DNA from 4 places in the Bradyrhizobium sp. CCBAU 45321 genome. Region 2 is predicted to be linked to each of the others. Evidence: riboswitches for the same ligand, from Rfam matches in the RefSeq annotation. Region 2 holds a riboswitch; each other region holds the start of a gene.
The links. A riboswitch is a leader RNA that binds a small molecule or an ion and turns the genes downstream of it on or off. The one in region 2 is predicted to bind cobalamin.

Region 1: another riboswitch for cobalamin. It lies ahead of metE (5-methyltetrahydropteroyltriglutamate--homocysteine S-methyltransferase); the one in region 2 lies ahead of ACM43_RS16205 (DUF1636 family protein).
Region 3: another riboswitch for cobalamin. It lies ahead of ACM43_RS10020 (ribonucleoside-diphosphate reductase subunit alpha); the one in region 2 lies ahead of ACM43_RS16205 (DUF1636 family protein).
Region 4: another riboswitch for cobalamin. It lies ahead of ACM43_RS10205 (ribonucleoside-diphosphate reductase subunit alpha); the one in region 2 lies ahead of ACM43_RS16205 (DUF1636 family protein).

The regions. Positions count from the first base shown of each region.
Region 1 covers NZ_LFKZ01000096.1:5,211-10,194, reverse strand. Annotated here, with positions in the region: gene metE (5-methyltetrahydropteroyltriglutamate--homocysteine S-methyltransferase) at 1-1,376, opposite strand, end outside; cobalamin riboswitch at 1,478-1,680, opposite strand; gene ACM43_RS11000 (nodulate formation efficiency C protein) at 2,630-3,352, shown strand; gene ACM43_RS10995 (hypothetical protein) at 4,494-4,742, opposite strand.
Region 2 covers NZ_LFKZ01000119.1:147,918-152,901, reverse strand. Annotated here, with positions in the region: gene cbiB (adenosylcobinamide-phosphate synthase CbiB) at 1-465, shown strand, start outside; gene cobD (threonine-phosphate decarboxylase CobD) at 477-1,442, shown strand; gene ACM43_RS16215 (cobyric acid synthase) at 1,431-2,879, opposite strand; gene cobO (cob(I)yrinic acid a,c-diamide adenosyltransferase) at 3,101-3,736, opposite strand; cobalamin riboswitch at 3,777-3,997, shown strand; gene ACM43_RS16205 (DUF1636 family protein) at 4,093-4,467, shown strand; gene cobW (cobalamin biosynthesis protein CobW) at 4,464-4,984, shown strand, end outside.
Region 3 covers NZ_LFKZ01000079.1:488-5,471, forward strand. Annotated here, with positions in the region: partial or broken gene ACM43_RS10020 (ribonucleoside-diphosphate reductase subunit alpha) at 1-840, opposite strand, end outside; cobalamin riboswitch at 1,146-1,294, opposite strand; partial or broken gene ACM43_RS10025 (transposase) at 1,419-1,751, opposite strand; gene ACM43_RS10030 (GNAT family N-acetyltransferase) at 2,008-2,379, opposite strand; partial or broken gene ACM43_RS10035 (transposase) at 2,588-3,107, shown strand; partial or broken gene tnpC (IS66 family transposase) at 3,121-4,425, opposite strand; partial or broken gene ACM43_RS10045 (transposase) at 4,784-4,981, opposite strand.
Region 4 covers NZ_LFKZ01000085.1:211-5,194, forward strand. Annotated here, with positions in the region: partial or broken gene ACM43_RS10205 (ribonucleoside-diphosphate reductase subunit alpha) at 1-1,120, opposite strand, end outside; cobalamin riboswitch at 1,427-1,640, opposite strand; partial or broken gene ACM43_RS10210 (hypothetical protein) at 1,661-1,902, opposite strand; gene ACM43_RS10215 (SemiSWEET transporter) at 3,571-3,831, shown strand; partial or broken gene ACM43_RS10220 (IS256 family transposase) at 4,059-4,984, shown strand, end outside.

The DNA.
Region 1 (4,984 bases), on a different contig from region 2:
GTCTGCGGAAACGATCCGATTGTCGTGGTGGGAAACGTTGGCAGTCCAAAGCGTTCCCTTTGGATCTCGGAACGACGGACAAATGGGCTGGCGCGCCGGCGCATCGTCTGGTCGATCGCCCTCATCCTCACAGCGACATTGCTATCATGGATCTTGGGCGAAGTCCGCCGGGCAGTCGCAGCGCATTCCGAATCGGCGAGAGCGAGCTCGACATTCTGGTCGCCAGCGAGTGCTCGCGCCAGGATCGCAAGCTCACGCATCTTCTGAACCGAGAAAGCAAGCCAGCTCTTGACGTCGTACGTGAGCCCGGTCTCGAGTTCAACATCGACTGGCACATGAAGCAGCGAGCAGGATGGGGCGAGCTGTACACGGTGCTTGCCGAGCTTCGCAATCGCGGGCTCCATCCGCTGACGGAGCGACGACAAGTTCGACCGCCATACATTCCGGCCGTCGATGACCCCGAGCGACATGACGAGGTCACTTCGGCCGACAGCGATGACCTGATCCAACAACTCTGGCGCTCGGACCAGATCGAGGTGCAGACCGGAAACCGGGAGGCTCAATGCGGTATCCAGATTGTCGCCTAGCTCGCCGAAATAGCTGGCAACCATGATTTTGATAGCCGGTCCCTCCTTTGCGAACCGGTTATAGGCATGTAGCAATGATTTTCGCGCCGCCTCATCCAGATCAAGGGCCAGGCAGGGCTCGTCAAATTGAACCCAACTTGCCCCTCGGTCGGCCAATTCATGCAGAACCTCGATATAGACCGGTATTAGATCATCGAGTAGGGAGAGGGGCTGGAACGCGCTATCGGCACTCTTGCCGAGCTTTAGGAATGTGATCGGCCCGATCAGGACAGGGCGGGTCTGAAAGCCAAGAGCCTTTGCTTCCTCATACTCTTCAATGGGTTTGCGAGAGCAAAGTCTGAACGCCTGTCCCTTGTAAAACTCGGGAACCATGTAATGGTAGTTGGTGTCAAACCACTTAGTCATTTCCTGCGCGGGTGCGCCAGACCCCCGCGGCCCCAGACCGCAACTCGCATCCTGGTCGTCGCATTGTGATCCGCGAGCCATGGCGAAGTACGTCTTGAGGAAAACGTATTCTCGTTTCGAGGCGTAGATCTCCGGGATAGCACCAACCATGACACTTGTATCGAGCACCTGATCATACAGCGAGAAGTCATTCGACGGAATGATCGTGACGCCGAGAGACTTCTGACGGGCCCAGTTCGCTGCGCGCAGACCGGATGCGTCCTCGAGCAATTGCTGTTCGCTGATCTTTCCCGCCCAGTAGCTTTCAAGAGCGAATTTGAGCTCACGCCTTGGACCGATGCGTGGCGTACCGAGCGTAGCAACCGGAAGAGAGAGAAGAGACATAGTGTTAACCCCTGTTAGGGACAGAGGCCATGGCGGACGCAGGCAGAGGAAGTCGCGCGCGCGACGGCTGCTTGGCGCACCACCGAGACACCCCGCCCGTGGACCAATCTATCGTCGGGGCAGGTCTCCTGGCTCGCTGGTCGTCGCTGCTGTCCGGCCTTCCCGAAGCCGTGCGGGCTTCAGTGACATCGTTGGACAGTAGCTCGCAGCTCACAGTTGCGGGGGCAGCGCCGGCATTTGGACCGGCTTCCCTCTTAGTTCCGGATCAAGTGGGATTCGGAGAACCTCGACGAGTTCGATTATCGGCAGGAGGACTCTTCCGTCAACCTCTCAGATTTTGTGGCACGCTAATCTGAGACATCTAGTAGGCGAATGACCGTGCATCTCTATGATTCTCTAAACAGAGCTGTCGCAATCAGAGATGTCCTTGTCTCAGAGGTGGGAGTGAGACTCGGAGCTGCCTTGAGGCGACGCCACCCGCCCCATCAATGAAAGGGACAAAACCAGCCCGCGCGGCGGCGATTACCGCCGTTTCGAGCAGAATGCATTCGATGCGGCTTCCGACTTCCAGCGATTCGCCCAGCACATCCGCTGGCCAGCTATTTTCGCGACAGAGGATCCCCATTGAACACGTCAAGGCAGGCGGCGCAACTAGCCACATACGCGGCGAGGAGGTTGCTTTTCGTGCCAGCCAGACTTCAAAGTTCGTCGATTAAGTCGGCTTCGTATCGCCAGCCATCATGTAGGCCGAACGCCGACGGGCAACTATAGCGAACCACACGGTTCAATGACGGCAAACGCACTCCCGATTCTCATCAGGCACTTGGCCTCGAGCTACGGCCGATACACTGAATGGAACATCGAACCGTGCGCAGGTCGGAAAGTCGACAAGAGGGACATAAAACCCGTGCAAATCTCTGCCTGCTGCCTGGCACGAAGAATGCAAGCCCCTCGACATGCCCAGTCTCTTCTGCTTGGGGATGTCCAGCTCAGCCAATTGACGCTGTCGCTGGCTAGGGAAGTTAGCGGCGCGTGACATAGAGAGGAGCGCCTGCCCTCGTAGGACAGCCGCGGGTGCCCCGTCGCGTCTCCGTAAACTTCTTGCGCTCGCTTATAGCAGGTTCAAGGTTACCGCTTTGAAAGATGTATGGATGAAACGCGATAGGCGGAGGATTATGAAGAGAATGTCGGGAAGACCCGCGCTATGGCTTCGTCTGGGCGGACTGTTAATCTGCCTAGGCTGGCCGGCTGCCATGAGCAACACTATTCGCGCCAGCGACAACCCACTTGTCGAAAGACTCAAGTCAACTTGGCGAGCGCAAGATGGTGAGACGATAGAACAAATCATCTCCAATGTCTCGAAGGTGGCACAGTTCGTCCCTCAGATGTGGGGGGTCGCTGAACTCGGCGAAAGCGACCATGTTTTCGTTTCGTGGACCAGGCACCGAGACAACAAATCAGACGAACAGTACGCGATCACCTGGAAAGTCGCGCTCGACGGTACGATTGAGCTTGCGTCAACCTATGCGAAGCCGATGGAATTGGGCTGGCGTGCCCTAGCACTCTCGTTGATCGCCAAAGAAGTCGCAGATGGTGAAAGGGACGCAAACCTTAGCTTTCTGCATGATCCAAATAACTTCAACTTTGTGACTACGCCGCAAGGCCGGCTCGGCGATCTTCTGCGGCAGGGCCGATGCACTATCATTGAACCTGTTGGGGTAGACTACTTACCCAAGCAGAATGACAAGCCGAACGAGAAAGGCGATCTATGGCGCATTCTGCTCTTGGTGAATTGCGATATCCAAGGACCACGTTATTTTACACACAACGGAGTCATCACTTTTGAGAAGAGCGAAGGCCAAGATTGGGAGCCACAATCCTCTTTTGCCAAGCGCATCGCGAAATTTCCTCCGGGCTCCTGGTTCCAACGGACCGAGCCAAAGGAAGAGGAAGACTCAGGAGAGCGAAGGCCTTAGCAGACGGTCGCGCAGAGCAACACCGCACCGCAGCTGCCGCACGGTCGAACGCCTCGTACTAACTGCAAGAGACACGCGCTCTGCAGTTGCGTTGTTTAAGGCCTGCCTTTCTCGCAGCACTTCGGCCCTCGTACGGAAGGTCGAGCAGCACGATTGCGTTTTTCCGCCAGGTGTCGAGCTCAGTGGCGCGTACTAGTTTGCGAGATGTGGTTTGCCCGCCTGCACTCCACCCCGTTAGAGTACACCAACTGCGGGGGAACCAGCTCTCATGCATTCTTCACTAGAGCGCTTGGAGATGCCTCCGGCCAAGCCGATTCGGGGTGCGCGCCGCGCATCGTGTGGTTGCGCGGCATACGCAGGAGCGTGAGCTTAGCGACTTTGAGCCGGCACTAGGGACCGATGCTGAGACGAAACAGGAAGTTACAGGGTAGTAACCCCGGCATACCCGCTGAGCGCCTGCCAATTTCCGAGTGCACAGGGCGGGAAGCTCCGGAGCAGTACGCAAGAAGGTCGATTACCGCACTGACTCAGCCGTAGATTTCCTCGCACTCATTCGTCTGCACGTCATAGACCCGGATTTTAAGCATGGGAAACCGCCTTTTTAATTCTGCTCCACCTGCGGTGGCACCGTCTTTGGTTGCGAATTCGTCTCTGAGTTGGCCATCTACTTCAAGCGCGTAAGATGAGACCGGTACTTCCCGAACGACTGCGACCATGTCATTCCCATTATGTAGTGATGTGCTTTAGAATGATGTAGCTTGAGTCGGCTAAACCGCACCAGAGCTATTCACCCGAAGTACGCGATGCGCAAACACGTATTGTGGACTTAAACCTCACACGAATTGCATGGCACTCGCGATTGTCCGAACACGTGGGCAGCTTGCCCACGCCTGGTGCATCCACGGCAAAGCCCGCGGCTCAATATCGCAGCCTTTTCAATTCCTGGAGAAAACGGGCACTGATGCCAGCGCTCCTAGGTAAGTCACTTGAGATCGCGGCGAACCGTCACTACGAAGAGCGGCGGCCCGTAGCGCCTGAGCCATAAACAGTTCAAGTCTTGTACGCACGTCTGGGCAGTAGCACTAACGACTATGGTGCCGCGCGGAGGAGCCAAATGCCATAATGCGATTGGTATCAACGATCATCTCGTCTGGCGTAACAAGGAACGGATTTGCGCGGTTTGCTCGAACAAGAAACCTTCATTTACGCGGCGAGCGTTGAGGCTGAACTCCATCACGTCTTTGTCTAAACCGGTCAGAGCGAGCCAGAGCAGATCCTTTTTGAGCATCTTTTTCGTGACAAGACTTTGGGGCGCATTTCCTCGCCCTCGTCGGAACTGTCCGGTTTGCCGATGGAAGTCGTCACCAACAATGGCAAGGTTGCTCCTCAACGCCTGAGTCCGCCGCAAGCACCGACGCTTCATAGCCGCTCAATTTTTGCAAGGAGGGAGCACAGCGTTCCAAGGCTCGGGCTTGTCCAGCATCCCGAGTTCGGCGCCACGCGATGAGACTCTCCTCCTTACGTCCAGAGGGTACAGCACGCTCGCGGTGAGAGAGCCGCCGATGCTCGAAGGATACCGCCGCACGCACACGGGAAGAAATCTCTTGATCCTTACGCAGCGTCAGGTCGTAG
Region 2 (4,984 bases):
GTCGCGCCGGTGTTCTGGGGCGCGCTGTTCGGCCTGCCCGGTATCCTCGGCTACAAGGCGATCAACACGCTGGACTCCATGATCGGCCATCGCAGCGAACGGCACGAAGCCTTTGGCTGGGCGGCAGCGCGCATCGACGATGTCGCCAATTTCATCCCGGCGCGGCTGACCGGATTCCTGTTCGTGCTGCTGGCACCGCAACGGTCGGAAGCATTGGCCTGCATGACGCGCGATGCACGCCATCATCGCTCGCCCAATGCCGGCTGGCCGGAAGCGGCGATGGCGGGCGGACTCGGTGTGCGGCTCAGCGGTCCCCGCATCTATCACGGCAGCGCGACCGACGAGCCCTGGCTGAACAAAGGCGCGCGCGATCCGCGCGCCGCCGACATCGCGGAGGCGCTGACCGTCTACCGTCGCGCCATGCTGCTGGTCGCAGGCCTGCTTGCGATCCTGGCCTTCGCATGAAACAACGGGGCATGCGCGAGCACGGTGGAAATCTGGACCTGGCCCAGCAGCGTTTTGGCGGACGCGCGGAGGATTGGATCGATCTGTCGACCGGCATCAACCGGCTGCCCTATCCCGTGGGCGAGGTGAGCGCGCGCGCGTGGAGCGCGCTGCCGTCACGTGCCGAGATCGAGGCGCTGCATCAGGCCGCAGGGCACGCGTACCGCACCGGCGCGCCAATCGTTGCGCTTGGCGGTGCGCAGGCTGCGATCCAATTGCTGCCGCAACTCGTGCCGCCCGGTCGCGCGCGTATTTTCGCGCCGACCTACAATGAATATGCCGGCGTGCTGTCTGCCGCAGGCTGGGAGGTGCAGGAAGTCGGAGAGCTTGGCGCGCTGCCGGGCGCGGACCTCGCCATCGTCGTCAATCCAAACAATCCGGATGGCCGGCGTTCTGCGCCACAGGATCTATTGGCGCTGCTGCCGCGCGTCGGCCGTCTCGTCATTGACGAGAGCTTTGCCGACGCCGTTCCGCAGCTGTCGCTTGCGCCGCAGGCGAATCAGGCGGGACTGCTGGTGCTGCGCTCGTTCGGCAAGTTTTACGGGCTTGCCGGCCTGCGGCTCGGATTCGCCATCGGTCATGCCGCCGACATCGGCAGGCTTGCCGCAATGTCCGGCCCATGGCCCGTTTCGGGCGCGGCGATCGAAATCGGCTGTCGTGCATTGCGCGATGAGGCCTGGGCCGAGGTTACGTCGGCGCGGCTCGCCCATGATTGTGCTCGTCTCGACGCGATGGCGCCTTCGCAAGGCTGGCGGCTCATCGGCGGCACACCGCTGTTCCGTCTTTACCAGACGCCTGACGCGCGGGCCGCTCAAGACAAGCTCGCGCGCGTCCACATCTGGTCCCGCGTCTTCGCGCAACAGCCGACATGGCTGCGTCTCGGGCTGCCCGGCAGCGAAGCCGAATGGACGCGCCTTGCCGAGGCCCTAGCGCGCTAGCGCGAGCAGGCCTTCGACGTCGAGATGCTTTTCCATGTGATCGGCCAGTGCCTCGAGCGCGCTCTCGACCCTGGCGTGATAGGGCTCGTCGCCCGCGGGAATATCCAGCCTGGCGAGGTATGCCTTGCGGAAATTATCCGACGTGAACAGGCCGTGCAGATAGCTGCCCTGCACACGGCCGTCGCGCGAGATCGCACCTTCACGCTCGCCGTCCAGCCTCGCGAAGGGGCGGGCGCGATCCGGGCCGTCGGTGCGGCCGATGTGGATCTCGTAAGCCTGGATCGGCTGATCCGTCGCCGCGTGCACGGCCGCAACGCGCGTCAGCGTCTTCTGCGGGCTCATCACCGTCTCGACATCGAGAAGCCCGAGGCCCGGCGTGTCGCCCGCAGGTCCTTCGATGCCTTCGGGGTCGGCGACGCTGCGTCCCAGCATCTGATAGCCGCCGCAGAGGCCGAGCACATGGCCGCCCCTGCGGTGGTGGGCGAGCAGGTCGATGTCCCAGCCCTGCGCACGAAGGAAGGCGAGGTCGCCCCGGGTTGATTTCGACCCGGGAATGATGACGAGGCGCACGTCGCCCTGGATCGCCTCGCCCGGGCGCACCATCACGAGATCGACACCCGGCTCGAGCTTGAGCGGATCGAGATCGTCGAAATTGGCGATCCGCGACAGCGCGAGACAGGCGATCTTGCATCGGCCCGGCTTGCGCGCATCGCGCAGGCCGAGCGCGTCTTCGGCCGGCAGCTCGCCAGCACGCGGAAACCAGGGCAGCACGCCAAACCCGCGCCATGCGGTCTTTTGCTCGATCAGATTGTAGCCGTCGTCGAACAGGGTGGGGTCGCCGCGGAACTTGTTGATGACGAAGCCGGAGATCATCGCGGCATCGTCGGGGTCGATCACCGTCTTGATGCCGACGAGCTGGGCAATGACACCGCCGCGGTCGATGTCGCCGACCAGCACGACCGGCACATTCGCCTTGCGGGCAAAGCCCATATTGGCGATGTCGGACTTGCGCAAATTCACCTCGGCCGGGCTGCCGGCACCTTCGACCAGCACGAGATCGGCGCGCGCCTTCAGGCGCTCGAAACTCTCGAGCACCGCGCCCATCAGCGACGGCTTCATCGCCGCGTAGTCGCGCGCGCGTGCGGTCGCGATGCGCTTGCCGTGAACCACGACTTGCGCGCCGACATCGGTCTCGGGCTTGAGCAGCACCGGGTTCATGTCGGTGTGCGGCTCGACACCGGCGGCGAGCGCCTGCAGCGCCTGGGCGCGGCCGATCTCGCCGCCGTCGACCGTGACCGCGGCGTTGTTCGACATGTTCTGCGGCTTGAACGGCAGCACCCGTAGACCGCGGCGCGTGAAGGCGCGCGCGAGGCCGGCGACGATGAGCGACTTGCCCACGTCCGAGCCGGCCCCCTGGATCATCAATGCGCGTGCCATCGATATCTTTTAAAGCGGAATGGGATTGAGTTGAATCAAGCAGCTGCGGGCTCGTTGCACCTCTCCCGCTTGCGGGAGAGGTCGTGCCGAAGGCACGGGTGAGGGTTTTCTCCTCTTGGGGGCTCTCGATTGCGGAGATACCCTCTCCCCAACCCTCCCCCGCAAGCGGGGGAGGGAGCATACCTCCCTTGGCGCAGCATTAGAATCCGATCTCATCAGCATCAAAACTCGACGCCGGCCTGCGCCTTGATGCCGGAACGGAACGGATGCTTGACCAGCGTCATCTCGGTGACGAGGTCGGCGATCTCGATCAGCTCGTCCTTGGCGTTGCGCCCGGTGAGCACGACATGCGTCATCGCAGGCTTTTGGGTCGTCAGGAACTCGACGACTTCGGCGATATCGAGATAATCGTAGCGCAGCGCGATGTTGATCTCGTCAAGCACGACCATGCGCAGCCGTTCGTCGAGGATCAGCTCCTTGGCCTTCTCCCAGCCGGCGCGCGCTGCGGCGATGTCGCGGGCACGGTCCTGCGTCTCCCAGGTGAAGCCTTCGCCCATCGCGTGGAACTGGCAGAGATCGCCGAAATGGCCGGTGAGCAGGCGCCGTTCGCCCGTATCCCAGGCGCCCTTGATGAATTGCACCACCGCGCAAGGGAAGCCATGCGCGACGCAGCGGACGATCATGCCGAAGGCGGAGGAGGATTTTCCCTTGCCGGCGCCGGTATGGACGATGATCAGGCCCTTTTCGCCGCTCTTGGTCGCCATGATCCTGTCGCGGGCGGCCTTCTTCTTCGCCATTTTCTGGGCATGCCTGATGTCGGTTTCCTCGGCTGTTTGGGTATCCGGTTCAGATGTCATGGGACCCGGTCCTTCGGCTTGACAAGTGGCGGCCACCGGCAAATGGTGGCCCGGCGTTGGTTCCTGTCCTATGACAGGCGAAGAGGGAATGCGATAGGGTCCGAATCGGCAAGATCTGGATCCAAACTGCAGCCGCCCCCGCGACCGTGACCGGAGAGATGCCCGAAGCCACTGATTCCTTTTGGAATCGGGAAGGCGGGGATCGAAGGGCCAAAACCCTGCTCCGCAAGCCGGGAGACCTGCCAGCGCGGACGAGTTTTGGACCGGCGGACGGGGTGTTCCGCGACGGGGAAGCGGGCCTTTCTGGAGAATGGTCCGTGCGCCTCATCGCCTCCCGCTGTTATCTGGAAGAGGCGATGACCGTCACACTTCATGTCTGCATCACCTGCCGCGCCGGCCAGACGCTTGGCGAGGGCGAGACGACGCCCGGCAAGCGCCTGCATGGCGCGATCCTCGAGGCCGGCGTGCCCGAGGGCGTCAGCGTGGTTCCCGTCGAATGCCTGTCGGCCTGCAGCCAAGGCTGCTCGGTCGCGCTCAGCGCGCCCGGCCGCTGGTCCTATGTCTATGGCCGCCTGTCCGATGCGAATGCGCAGGACGTGGTCGCGGGCGCTGCGGCCTACGCGGCGGCGCCCGACGGAATCGTGCCATGGCGCAGCCGTCCCGAGATCTTCCGCAAGCAGTCGCTTGCCCGCATTCCCCCCATTGCCGTCGTGCCGGAGGCCGCTGAATGAACTCGCTCGCAAAAGTCCCCGTCACGGTGGTCACCGGTTTTCTCGGTTCCGGCAAGACGACGCTGATCCAGCATCTGCTCAGCAATGCCGGCGGCAAGAAGCTCGCGGTGCTCGTCAACGAGTTCGGCAGCGAGGGCGTCGACGGCGAGATCCTGAAGTCCTGCGCCGATGCGAACTGCCCGGAGGAGAACATCGTCGAGCTCGCCAATGGCTGCATCTGCTGCACCGTCGCCGACGATTTCATTCCGACCATGGAGCAATTGCTGGCGCGGCCGGTGCGGCCCGATCACATCCTGATCGAGACCTCGGGCCTGGCGCTGCCAAAGCCGCTGCTGAAGGCGTTCGACTGGCCGGAGATCCGCTCGCGCATCACGGTCGACGGCGTGATCGCGCTGGCCGACGCCGAGGCCGTCGCGGCCGGCCGCTTCGCGCCGGATCCGGCTGCGGTGGAAGCGCAGCGCGCGGCGGACGACAATCTCGATCACGAGACGCCGCTGTCGGAAGTGTTCGAGGACCA
Region 3 (4,984 bases), on a different contig from region 2:
CAGGCAGCACACCGCTGTGCGCTCCTCGCCGCGATGATCGATGCCGGTCGGCAGGGTAATCTCGCTGCACAGGTTGGAGGTCGAGACCTTGAGGCCTAGCTCGCGCTGGTGCTTGGGGAGCGCGCGGTTCACGGTGTCGATGAACAAGAGATAAGGCTCGCCGGTTTGCAGCCGGTTCTCAAGGATGCGTTGCCACAGCTGGCGGGCATCGATCTCGCGGACAACCTTGTTAGTGTTCGGGCTGCGCAGAGCGACTGCGGTGCCGGCACCTACGGCACGCATGAACTCGTCGGTGACGTTGATGCCGTGATGCAGGTTGAGGCTCTTGCGGTTGAAGTCGCCAGACGCCTTGCGGATCTCGAGGAACTCCTCGATCTCGGGATGGTGGATATCGAGATAGACCGCCGCCGAGCCGCGCCGCAACGAGCCCTGGCTGATCGCCAGGGTGAGGCCGTCCATGACGTGGATGAACGGGATGATGCCCGAGGTCACGCCGCCCCTCGCCTCCTCGCCGATCGAGCGAACATTGCCCCAGTAGGTGCCGATGCCGCCGCCGTTGGAAGCAAGCCAGACGTTCTCGTTCCAGGTGCCGACGATGCCTTCGAGCGAGTCCGGCACTGAGTTAAGGAAGCACGAGATCGGAAGGCCGCGCGTGGTGCCGCCATTGGAGAGCACCGGTGTGGCCGGCATGAACCACAGCCGAGACATCGCATCATATAGACGTTGGGCATGCGCAACATCGTCCGCGAAGGCGCAAGACACTCGGGCGAACATGTCCTGGATGCCTTCGCCGGGAAGCAGATAACGGTCGGTCAGCGTCAACTTACCGAACGACGTCACCAGGTCGTCCCGCGACCAATCGAGGGTGATGTCAGACGGCGTGGGCGATGGCGCCAGGGGCTTCGGCAGGGGAGCCGGCGATGCTGGGGGCCGCACAAGACACGGCTCAGGCTTGGTAGGCTTTGCCTGCGCCCGGGGTTGCCGCACACTCGGCAGCTCAATGAGATGACCATACTGATCGAAGTTGTAAGACGGCGACACCGGCACCCCCGCGATATTTGGGGCCGGGACCGTGCGGACGATTTGCGAGGAGACCGGGCAAATGTCCCCTGCAGCAAGCGATCCACCGGGGCACCCGGCCCGAGGACATGTGTTCTGTCGCGGCAGATCTCCTGGCTAGCGGGTCGCTGCGGCTGTGGCGCTATCGCAATGGCCGCTGCCGACGCATTGGGTTCCCTTCTAGCTTCCATTCTACAATATATGGGTATAGAATACCGTGACGGCACCACATATATGCGCAGCTACGGGACTCGTCAAGGCGGAACCGTAAAGTTAACGAGTTGGTGCAGCCCCGAGGTCGAGGTTCGAAATTCGCCGAGCGCCTGTCCTGAAGGGCCTCACTCAAAAAGCATAGCGTCTCAAGGACTGGCCAATCGGCGAGTGAGGAGCCTGAGATGGCCGACGAGCAGCCAAGCGAGCTCGGCGGGGGCGGAACCTTCGAAGTCTTTGCAGAGGCGCGGACATCTGCCGAGCCGTGCAAAGGTGCGCTCGACGGCCCTGCGCCTGGGCGGGAGTGGAAGCCTTGGACGCGGGGCGGTCGCTCGACGATCTCGATCGTCCACGGCCCCCAGTGGGAGAGTGCTTGACGAGCTGTTTGCCGCGATAGATCCGATCGGCAAAGATGTGCTCAAGCCGCGGTCTCGCAAATTCTGCAACAGGGGAGCAGCACCATGGACATCCTGAATGTTGGCATCGATCGGTTCGCGGTCCGCGAATTGAGTTGGGCCGGATCGGGTTTCGGTTGCCATACGCGTCTCGCCATTCATCGCTTTCTGTGGCCCTTAGATCAAAATTGTCTGGAGCGCGACCGCAATCGATGCAGCCGCCCGTGGCAATGTCCCACGCTTAGTGGATTTGACCCCTTCGCAGGCCGGGCGAGCCGCCGCACGTGCTCAGTTGTCTGGCCTCGAACATAAGCCGTCCTCAACCGAACGCGGTCATGTCAGGTTATTGCCAATCAATCCTAACGGGATGAGGCGGAGCTATGCTTGAATCTGGGTGACGGAGCCGATAAGGCGGCGTGGCTTTGCTGTGTCGGAATGAAGCCGTTCGCAACATTGGCGTGAGCGGCGGCGAGGAACCGTGTTGTATCTCACCAACGACCTTGAAGCCGTGACGTTGGTAAAAGGGAATGTTTTCAGGGTTCGAGCTTTCGAGGTTGGCAGCAATGCCGTCCTCATCGCATCGTTGAAGGGCGTATTTCGTCAGCAACGTACCAAGCCCTTTTCCGACCCAGTTCGGACCGACGGGAATGAGTGGCAGATACCAATGTGGCTCGTGGGGATGATGTTCGGCCATTCTCCGCCGCAAGTGTGCCATATCCTCCGTGATCTCCGGGCGCAGGGATAGACCATGATTGCATCCAACGCCTCCTCATCTTGCTGCCCGTTGGGATGCAGCCACAGGGCCGCGCCACGAATCTCTCCCGCGACGTAAGCTGTGCCATAGAGCCTGACCAAAAAAGAAAGTTGAGTGATTTAGTTCGTTGTGATTCCTTCGTGTTTGCGAAGACCCGAGGGAGAACAACATGTGTTGGACTGAAATCACCCGCGCACAATATCGGCGCGATGGACTTGGTTATGCAAGCGACATGACGGACGCGGAATGGGAATTGATCGAGCCGTTGATGCCAGTCCCCGCAAGATCAGTCTGCGCGTGATCATGAATGCGATTCTCTACATTGGAGCCAGCGGCTACCAATGGCGAGCGCTGCCGAAGGATTTCCCGCCGTGCTCGACTGTTCAGTACCATTTTTATAAGTGGCGCGGTTCTGGCTTGTGGGGCGCGATCAATGACACTCTGGTCCGGCGCATGCGCGAACGGCAAGGACGCAAACCCACTCCAACGGCCGGAGTTATCGACAGTCAAAGCGTGAAGACCACGGAAAGTGGAGGCCCAAGCGGATTTGCAGTCCCGCTGTTGCGGATCATTGGTCGCCTGTTCCCAACCTGCGTCACATCTTCGCCGATCGTGTCTATCGTGGTCCAAAGTTGCTCGATGCCATTGCTGATCTGGGCCAATGGACGATTGAAATCGTCACCCTTTCCGTAAGCGTCGTTCTCAGGCCACGGCTTGGAGGGCTTGAGCGCGGTAGGCGCAGGGCAGTAGCTGGTCGATCTCGCGGTTGGGATGCCCGTTGACGATCCTGGTCAGGACGTCGGTGAGATACGCGAGCGGATCGTGGTCGTTGAGCTTGCAAGTCTCGACCAGGGACGCGACGACAGCCCAGTGTTCGGCACCGCCGTCGGATCCGGCAAACAGCGCGTTCTTGCGACTGAGCTTGATGCTACGGATTGATCGTTCGACGGTGTTGTTGTCGAGTTCGATGCGGCCGTCATCGATGAAGCGCGTCAGTCCTTGCCAGCGCGAGAGGGCGTAGCGGATGGCCTCGGCGAGCTTGATCTTCTGGCTGATGAGAGCCAGCTTAGCGCGCAGCCATACCTCGAAGGCATCGGCCAGTGGTCGGCTCTTCTGCTGCCGCACGAGGCGACGTTCCTCCGCGCTGCGACCGCGGATCTCCTTCTCGATCGCATAGAATGCTGCAATGTGCTTCAGCGCCTCGCTTGCGATCGGCGCGGGGCCGGCTCTCGCGAGTTCGTAGAAGTTGCGCCGCATGTGCACCCAGCAGAAGGCGAGCTCGACCTCGCCACGTTCGGCAAGCTTTGGGTAGGCGTTGTAGCCATCGACCTGCACGACGCCCTTGAAGCCGGCAACATGGCTGAACAGCCGCTCGGCCTTGCGGTCGGGTGCATAGACATAGGCGATGCCGGGCGGATCGGGGCCGCGCCAGGGCCTGTCGTCGGCGGCATGGGCCCAGAGCTGGCCGGTCTTGGTGCGCCCTCGACCGGGATCGAGCACCGGCACCGTCGTCTCGTCGGCGAGCGGCTTGGACCTCGCGCGAAGCACCGTGAGAAGGCGCTCATGCAGCGGGCGCAGATGGAAGGCGGCATGCCCCACCCAGTCCGCCAGTGTCGATCGATCGAGAGCGATGCCCTGTCGGGCATAGATCTGGGCCTGCCGGTAGAGCGGCAGATGATCGGCATATTTGGACACCAGAACCTGGGCGACGGTTGCCTCCGTCGGCGGTCCGCCCTCGATCAGCCGGGCCGGAGCCTCGGCCTGCAGGACGCCATCCTCGCAAGCGCGACTGGCGTATTTGGGACGCCGGGTGACGACAACGCGGAACTGGGCCGGCACCATGTCCAGCCGCTCGCTCCTGTCCTCGCCGATCTGGTGCAGGTCGCCCCTGCAGCACGGACAGGTCTTGTCGTTGATGTCGACGACGACCTCGATCCGCGGCAGATGCGCCGCTAGCGCTCCGCGATTGTTGCGGCGCTTGCGTGCGCGCTCCGCCCGGCCTTCCGGAGCTGGTCGGGCCTCTCATGTTCCGATGATTGCCTTCCATGCGTGATGCGGCCATCGACCCCGACGGAGCGGCATCGTCTCGCATAACGACGATGCTCATGCTGCCTTCGTGACTAGGGAACACAGGTCTCCGCGCACATCCACCTTTCGAGGCTCATTCCCGCACCCCGCATGGCTCCTGTCTACACTTCGAACCCCGCGTTGCCGCGACGCCCGCAAGACTCGGTCCCGGCTTGCCTGCTTCGGCTTTGGCCGGATGGGACTTGCACCCACAAGCAATCATCAGCTTGGCATGACGTACTCCCCTGGCGTGGTGTAGCTGAGGGCGTGTGGTCACCACGTTCGGCGGCATCGGCCACTCGTCGAGGAAGGTGGCGAGCTTCGGCAGCTTGGGGCGGAGCTGGTCGGCGACGCGCCGCCACTGCGCCCGCGCCGCCTCGGCATCGTCCTGGGCGCAGGCAGTGGCGATGAACGTGGAGGCGACGCGTCGTCCGCTCTTGCCGGCATGCGCCAGCGCGTTGCGTATGAAGTGCACGCGGGGTCGTCGGAAAGCTGCAAT
Region 4 (4,984 bases), on a different contig from region 2:
CCGCATCGGCATCGCGACGAAGTTTTCGGAAGATGTTCAGATTGAATGACTTGGCCAAGGCACCCTCCATTGGAATGCCCTTGGCCTGGAGAAACGAGTGGAAGCCCATGACGCCGAGGCCAACGGAGCGCTCGCGCAGGGCGGCGTAGCGGGCACGCTTCATTCCGTCCGGCGCCACCGTGATGAAGTGGGTGAGCACGTTGTCTAGGAAGCGCATGACGTCCTCGATGAAGCCGGGCTCCTTATTCCACTGGTCCCAGGTCTCGAGGTTGAGCGACGACAGGCAGCACACCGCTGTGCGCTCCTCGCCGCGATGATCGATGCCGGTCGGCAGGGTAATCTCGCTGCACAGGTTGGAGGTCGAGACCTTGAGGCCTAGCTCGCGCTGGTGCTTGGGGAGCGCGCGGTTCACGGTGTCGATGAACAAGAGATAAGGCTCGCCGGTTTGCAGCCGGTTCTCAAGGATGCGTTGCCACAGCTGGCGGGCATCGATCTCGCGGACAACCTCGTTAGTGTTCGGGCTGCGCAGAGCGACTGCGGTGCCGGCACCCACGGCACGCATGAACTCGTCGGTGACGTTGATGCCGTGATGCAGGTTGAGGCTCTTGCGGTTGAAGTCGCCAGACGCCTTGCGGATCTCGAGGAACTCCTCGATCTCGGGATGGTGGATATCGAGATAGACCGCCGCCGAGCCGCGCCGCAACGAGCCCTGGCTGATCGCCAGCGTCAGGCCGTCCATGACGTGGATGAACGGGATGATGCCTGAGGTGGCGCCGCCCTTCACCTTCTCGCCGATCGAGCGAACATTGCCCCAGTAGGTGCCGATGCCGCCGCCATTGGAAGCAAGCCAGACGTTCTCGTTCCAGGTACCGACGATGCCTTCGAGCGAGTCCGACACCGAGTTGAGGAAGCAGGAGATCGGCAGGCCGCGCGTGGTCCCGCCGTTGGAGAGCACCGGTGTGGCCGGCATGAACCACAGCCGAGACATCGCATCATAGAGACGTTGGGCATGCGCTACATCGTCCGCGAAAGCGCAAGACACCCGCACGAACATGTCCTGGTAAGTTTCGCCGGCGAGCAGATAACGGTTGGTCAGCGTCAGCTTGCCGAATGATGTCAACAAGTCGTCGCGAGACGGATCGAGCGTGAGGTCGGCCGGCTTTGGCGATGGCGCGAGGGGCCACGGCAGCGGAGCCGGCGATGGCGAAAGGGGCACCAGACACGGCTCAGGCGCGGCAGGCTTCGCCTGCGCTAGGCGCGGCCGCACACTCGGTGGCGCGACGAGATGACCATGCTGATCGAAATCGTAAGACGGCGACATCGGCAACCCCGCGATGTTTGAGGCTGGGGGCCGTGCGGACGACTTGCGAGGAGATCGGACAAATATCACCAGCTGCAAGCGACCCACCGGGGCACCCCGCCCGAGGACTTTCGTTCAGTCGCGGCAGGTCTCCTGGCTCGCGGGTCGCTGGGGCTGTCGGCCTTCCCAGCGCTGTCGCGCCAGTGACCATGATGACAACCGCTCGCCGCTTACAGTTGCGGGGGCAGCCTCGGAATAGCCGTTGCCGGCGCACCGGGTTCCCTCTTAGCTTCCATCCTACGAGATGCGGGAATGGAAGACCGTGACGGGCTACATATAGGCGCCGCTCGCGGAGATTCGTCAAGGCGGCGCCGTCAAGTTAACGAATTGGAGCAGCCCCGAGGTCAAGGTTCGGCGAGCGCTTGTCGTGGAGATCTCGCGCCAAGTCGCAAAGGCTCGCTCGCGCGAAACACGACGGAAGTCGGCAGTGACGGCTCCGAGAGAGAGGATGTGGAAAAGGTTCGTGACCTGATCATGAACTGACAGAAAAATTGAGCCTGACGGGACGATTTGAAGCGCTTCATGATCCGATCGCGTCGCCTGTTACCCTTGCGGCGTTCGTGGTCTGGACTATCCCTTCACCCGGCGATGTCCGCTGTAGGTGCTTCCCGTCGAGTCTCCACCCCTCCCCTGGCAGGGGCTTGGCTCGGGGAATCACTTTCCAACTGAAAGTGCCTTATGTGATGGGCTACGCGACCGTGGGGCTCGCAGGCGGCGTGGTCGCGCGCTTTGTTCACGATTCCAAAAGCTGCTTGGTTTGCCTCCATGAACATCGGAAGGACGAGAAACATATATCCAAACCGCGTCTCGATAATACCGGAATGGTCACGCCGTTAGGGTGCAATGCGCCTACATTCACCGGAGGAGGCTTTGATCTGCAAGAAGTCTCGCTTGAAGTCGTCCGCAGTGCGGTCGGATTCATGAAAAGCTAACGGGCCTTACGGCGGGCGAACCCACATTCGCGTTTATATCACCGGCGGGTTTCTGCTTAGCATCGAACTGAAGACGCCCAAGGGTTGGAGCTCGAAGGCGCAGAAGGAACGTCATCCGAAGCTTCAAGGTCTCGGCTCACCGTGATCACGGCTGTCCCTCGTCAGATAATTTGGGACTGCGGCGATCAGCCGTCGCTACGCAAGGTGAGCATTCGGGATATGGATTCAACGGACTTCGCGTTCAGCGGATCGGCGGCGTCCTGCATGGGCTGGTGCGGGCCTGCGCGTTTCCGGGCAACGGTGCATTCTTCGAGGTCGGACCGACCGTCTCGCGGGCCAATGCGAAACTGCCGTTCAGTGCGGCGGACCCACCACCGTTCGGCGATCGCAGGTTGAGGTTATCTGCTCAAAAATGGACGCGCTCGGGAAGCGGCCCCTTGACCTTACCCGAAATCGAGCCGCTCAGACGAGAGATGGGGACAGATTCTCCTCCAAGGCGTCCGCTTTACTTACCGCGTCGTCGAGCCCATTTTGCGTTGCGGGGTGCGTTCCTGACGCGAGCGCGGCTCCCCGCCTTCGCGACAGACGGTGTACTTGCCGAGGCTCGCCCTGCCGATGAAGTTAGCGGCCACGTGACTCGGCGCCCTGACGTGAACCGAGGAGGCGCTGTCCCTACCACGCACCGCTAACTTCACCACGATCAGCCTCAACCAGCGGAAGAAACTGACCGTAGCGTGTATCATTCGGCAAACGCCCTAGCGCAACTATCAGGACTGGTCGTAGCCAGTGATTTGGCGATCAATCTCGGATCGCAGGCAGTGCGGGCGCGACTCCGCGCCGTTCGGTTGCGCTGGGCCGGAAGCTGCCCCTGCCCAGCTCGCACTGCCAATTGAAGTTAGCAGAGCGTGACTCGGCGCTTATTCCCCACGCATACACAGGGGAAGCGCTGTCCCTGCCAGGCCCTGCTAACTTCTCCACACTCAGCCTCAAAGCAGCGGAAGAAGCTGACCGGGAGCTTATCGCTCGCAGAAACGAGCATAATTCGTCGCGCCATGGAGACTGCTCCTCCGTTTGCGCCGTGAAGAACTGAGCTGGCGGCGACTGCAGCGAAGCGGCCTTGCGACCGACATCTTCCGGCACAAGCGGCGCCGGCGACTATGACGCTCTATATCGCAGCCTTATGGCGGCCGTTTAAGCGTAGTGTTTTCGAGCGAACTGGCCGGCTCGCAAGAAAACGCGAGGCATGACCGAGGTTGGAATCCATGCTATAGAGCCGGTATGGACCCCCTCGTGAACAAGCTGATCGGCTTCGCCGCCGCCACTTGCACGACCGTGGCCTACGCGCCGGCGGCCATTAAGGTTTGGAAGACCCGCTCCACCGGCGACATCTCGCTCGGCATGTTCGTGGTCATGGTGCTGGGCCTGGCGCTCTGGCTCGTCTACGGCCTGTTCTCGGGCGATGCACCTCTGGTCGCCGCCAACGCCATCACAATGGTACTCGCCGGCGGCATCCTGCTGATGAAGCTGCTACACGGGTGAGGTTACCCTGCCCTCTTGCCTGTTTGTCTCACAGGCGCTGACGGCGAACACGGCAGGCCTGAGGCGATCCTCGCAGAACGAAACCGCATCAAGCGAGACACCATCACAAACCGCCGCTTGCAGCATCAGGGGATGTCCCGGGTTCTGTTGAATTACTGAAGGGGTCGGCGTTGCCCACCTTGAGCCGGTAGGCTCGGGGTGCTGACTCCACAAAGGAGAGCAACGCCATGACGAGAGATATCACACCGGCTGGGCGAGCGGGGCTGTGGACGACGCGTTTGCGGAAGTGCGGGCGAGCTTCGATCGGTTCTGCCTTGCGGCAGGGATCGAGGCGCGCCGCACGATGATGGAGGCGGATGTCACGGCGGCCTGCGGGCCGCACCAAGGTCGCGACGCGGCGCGGCGGGCGCACCGTTGGGGCCGAACGCGGGGACGAATCGGCTTCCACGGCGGCAAGATCGAGGTCGAACGCCCGCGTGTCCGGGGCATGGACGGCCGCGCGATCACGATCCCGAGCTGCGAAACGGCGGCGCAGGAGGACTGGCTCGGTCGCTGGGCGATGAACCTGATGCTGATCAATGTGTCGACGCGCCGGTTCGACCCGCGCTGTCCGGCTCCCGGAGGGTGACGTGCCGGCACCGCCCGGATCGGGGGGTTCGAAGTCGGCGACCTCGCGGAGGTTCGTAGCGCGGGCGCGGCTGGCCGACTTCATGGCTGCCGATCTGTCCGCGCTCGACCTTCTGGTGGTCCAAATCGACGGGCTACATCTCGGCGACGATCTCGTGCTGGTCGCCGCGATCGGGGTTGACGGCGGAGGCAACAAGCATCCGCTGGCGCTGGTGGAAGGGGCGACCGAGAATGCCGCAACGGTTCAAGCCCTGCTGGACAATTTGGTCTCGCGCGGGCTCGCCCCACGGTACCAAGACTGTTCATCGCCGACGGCGCGAAAGCGTTGTCGAAGGCGATCCGCCGCACCTTCGGTTCGGCCGCTGCGATCCAGCGCTGCCAGATCCACAAGGCGCGCAACATCATGGAAGGCCTGCCAAAAGAGCATCATGCGGCCACCCGTCGGGTGCTGCGCCAGGCCTAGGAGCTCGATGACGCCGAAGGCTGAAAGATTGATCCGCAATCTCGCGCGTCGACTCGACCAGCA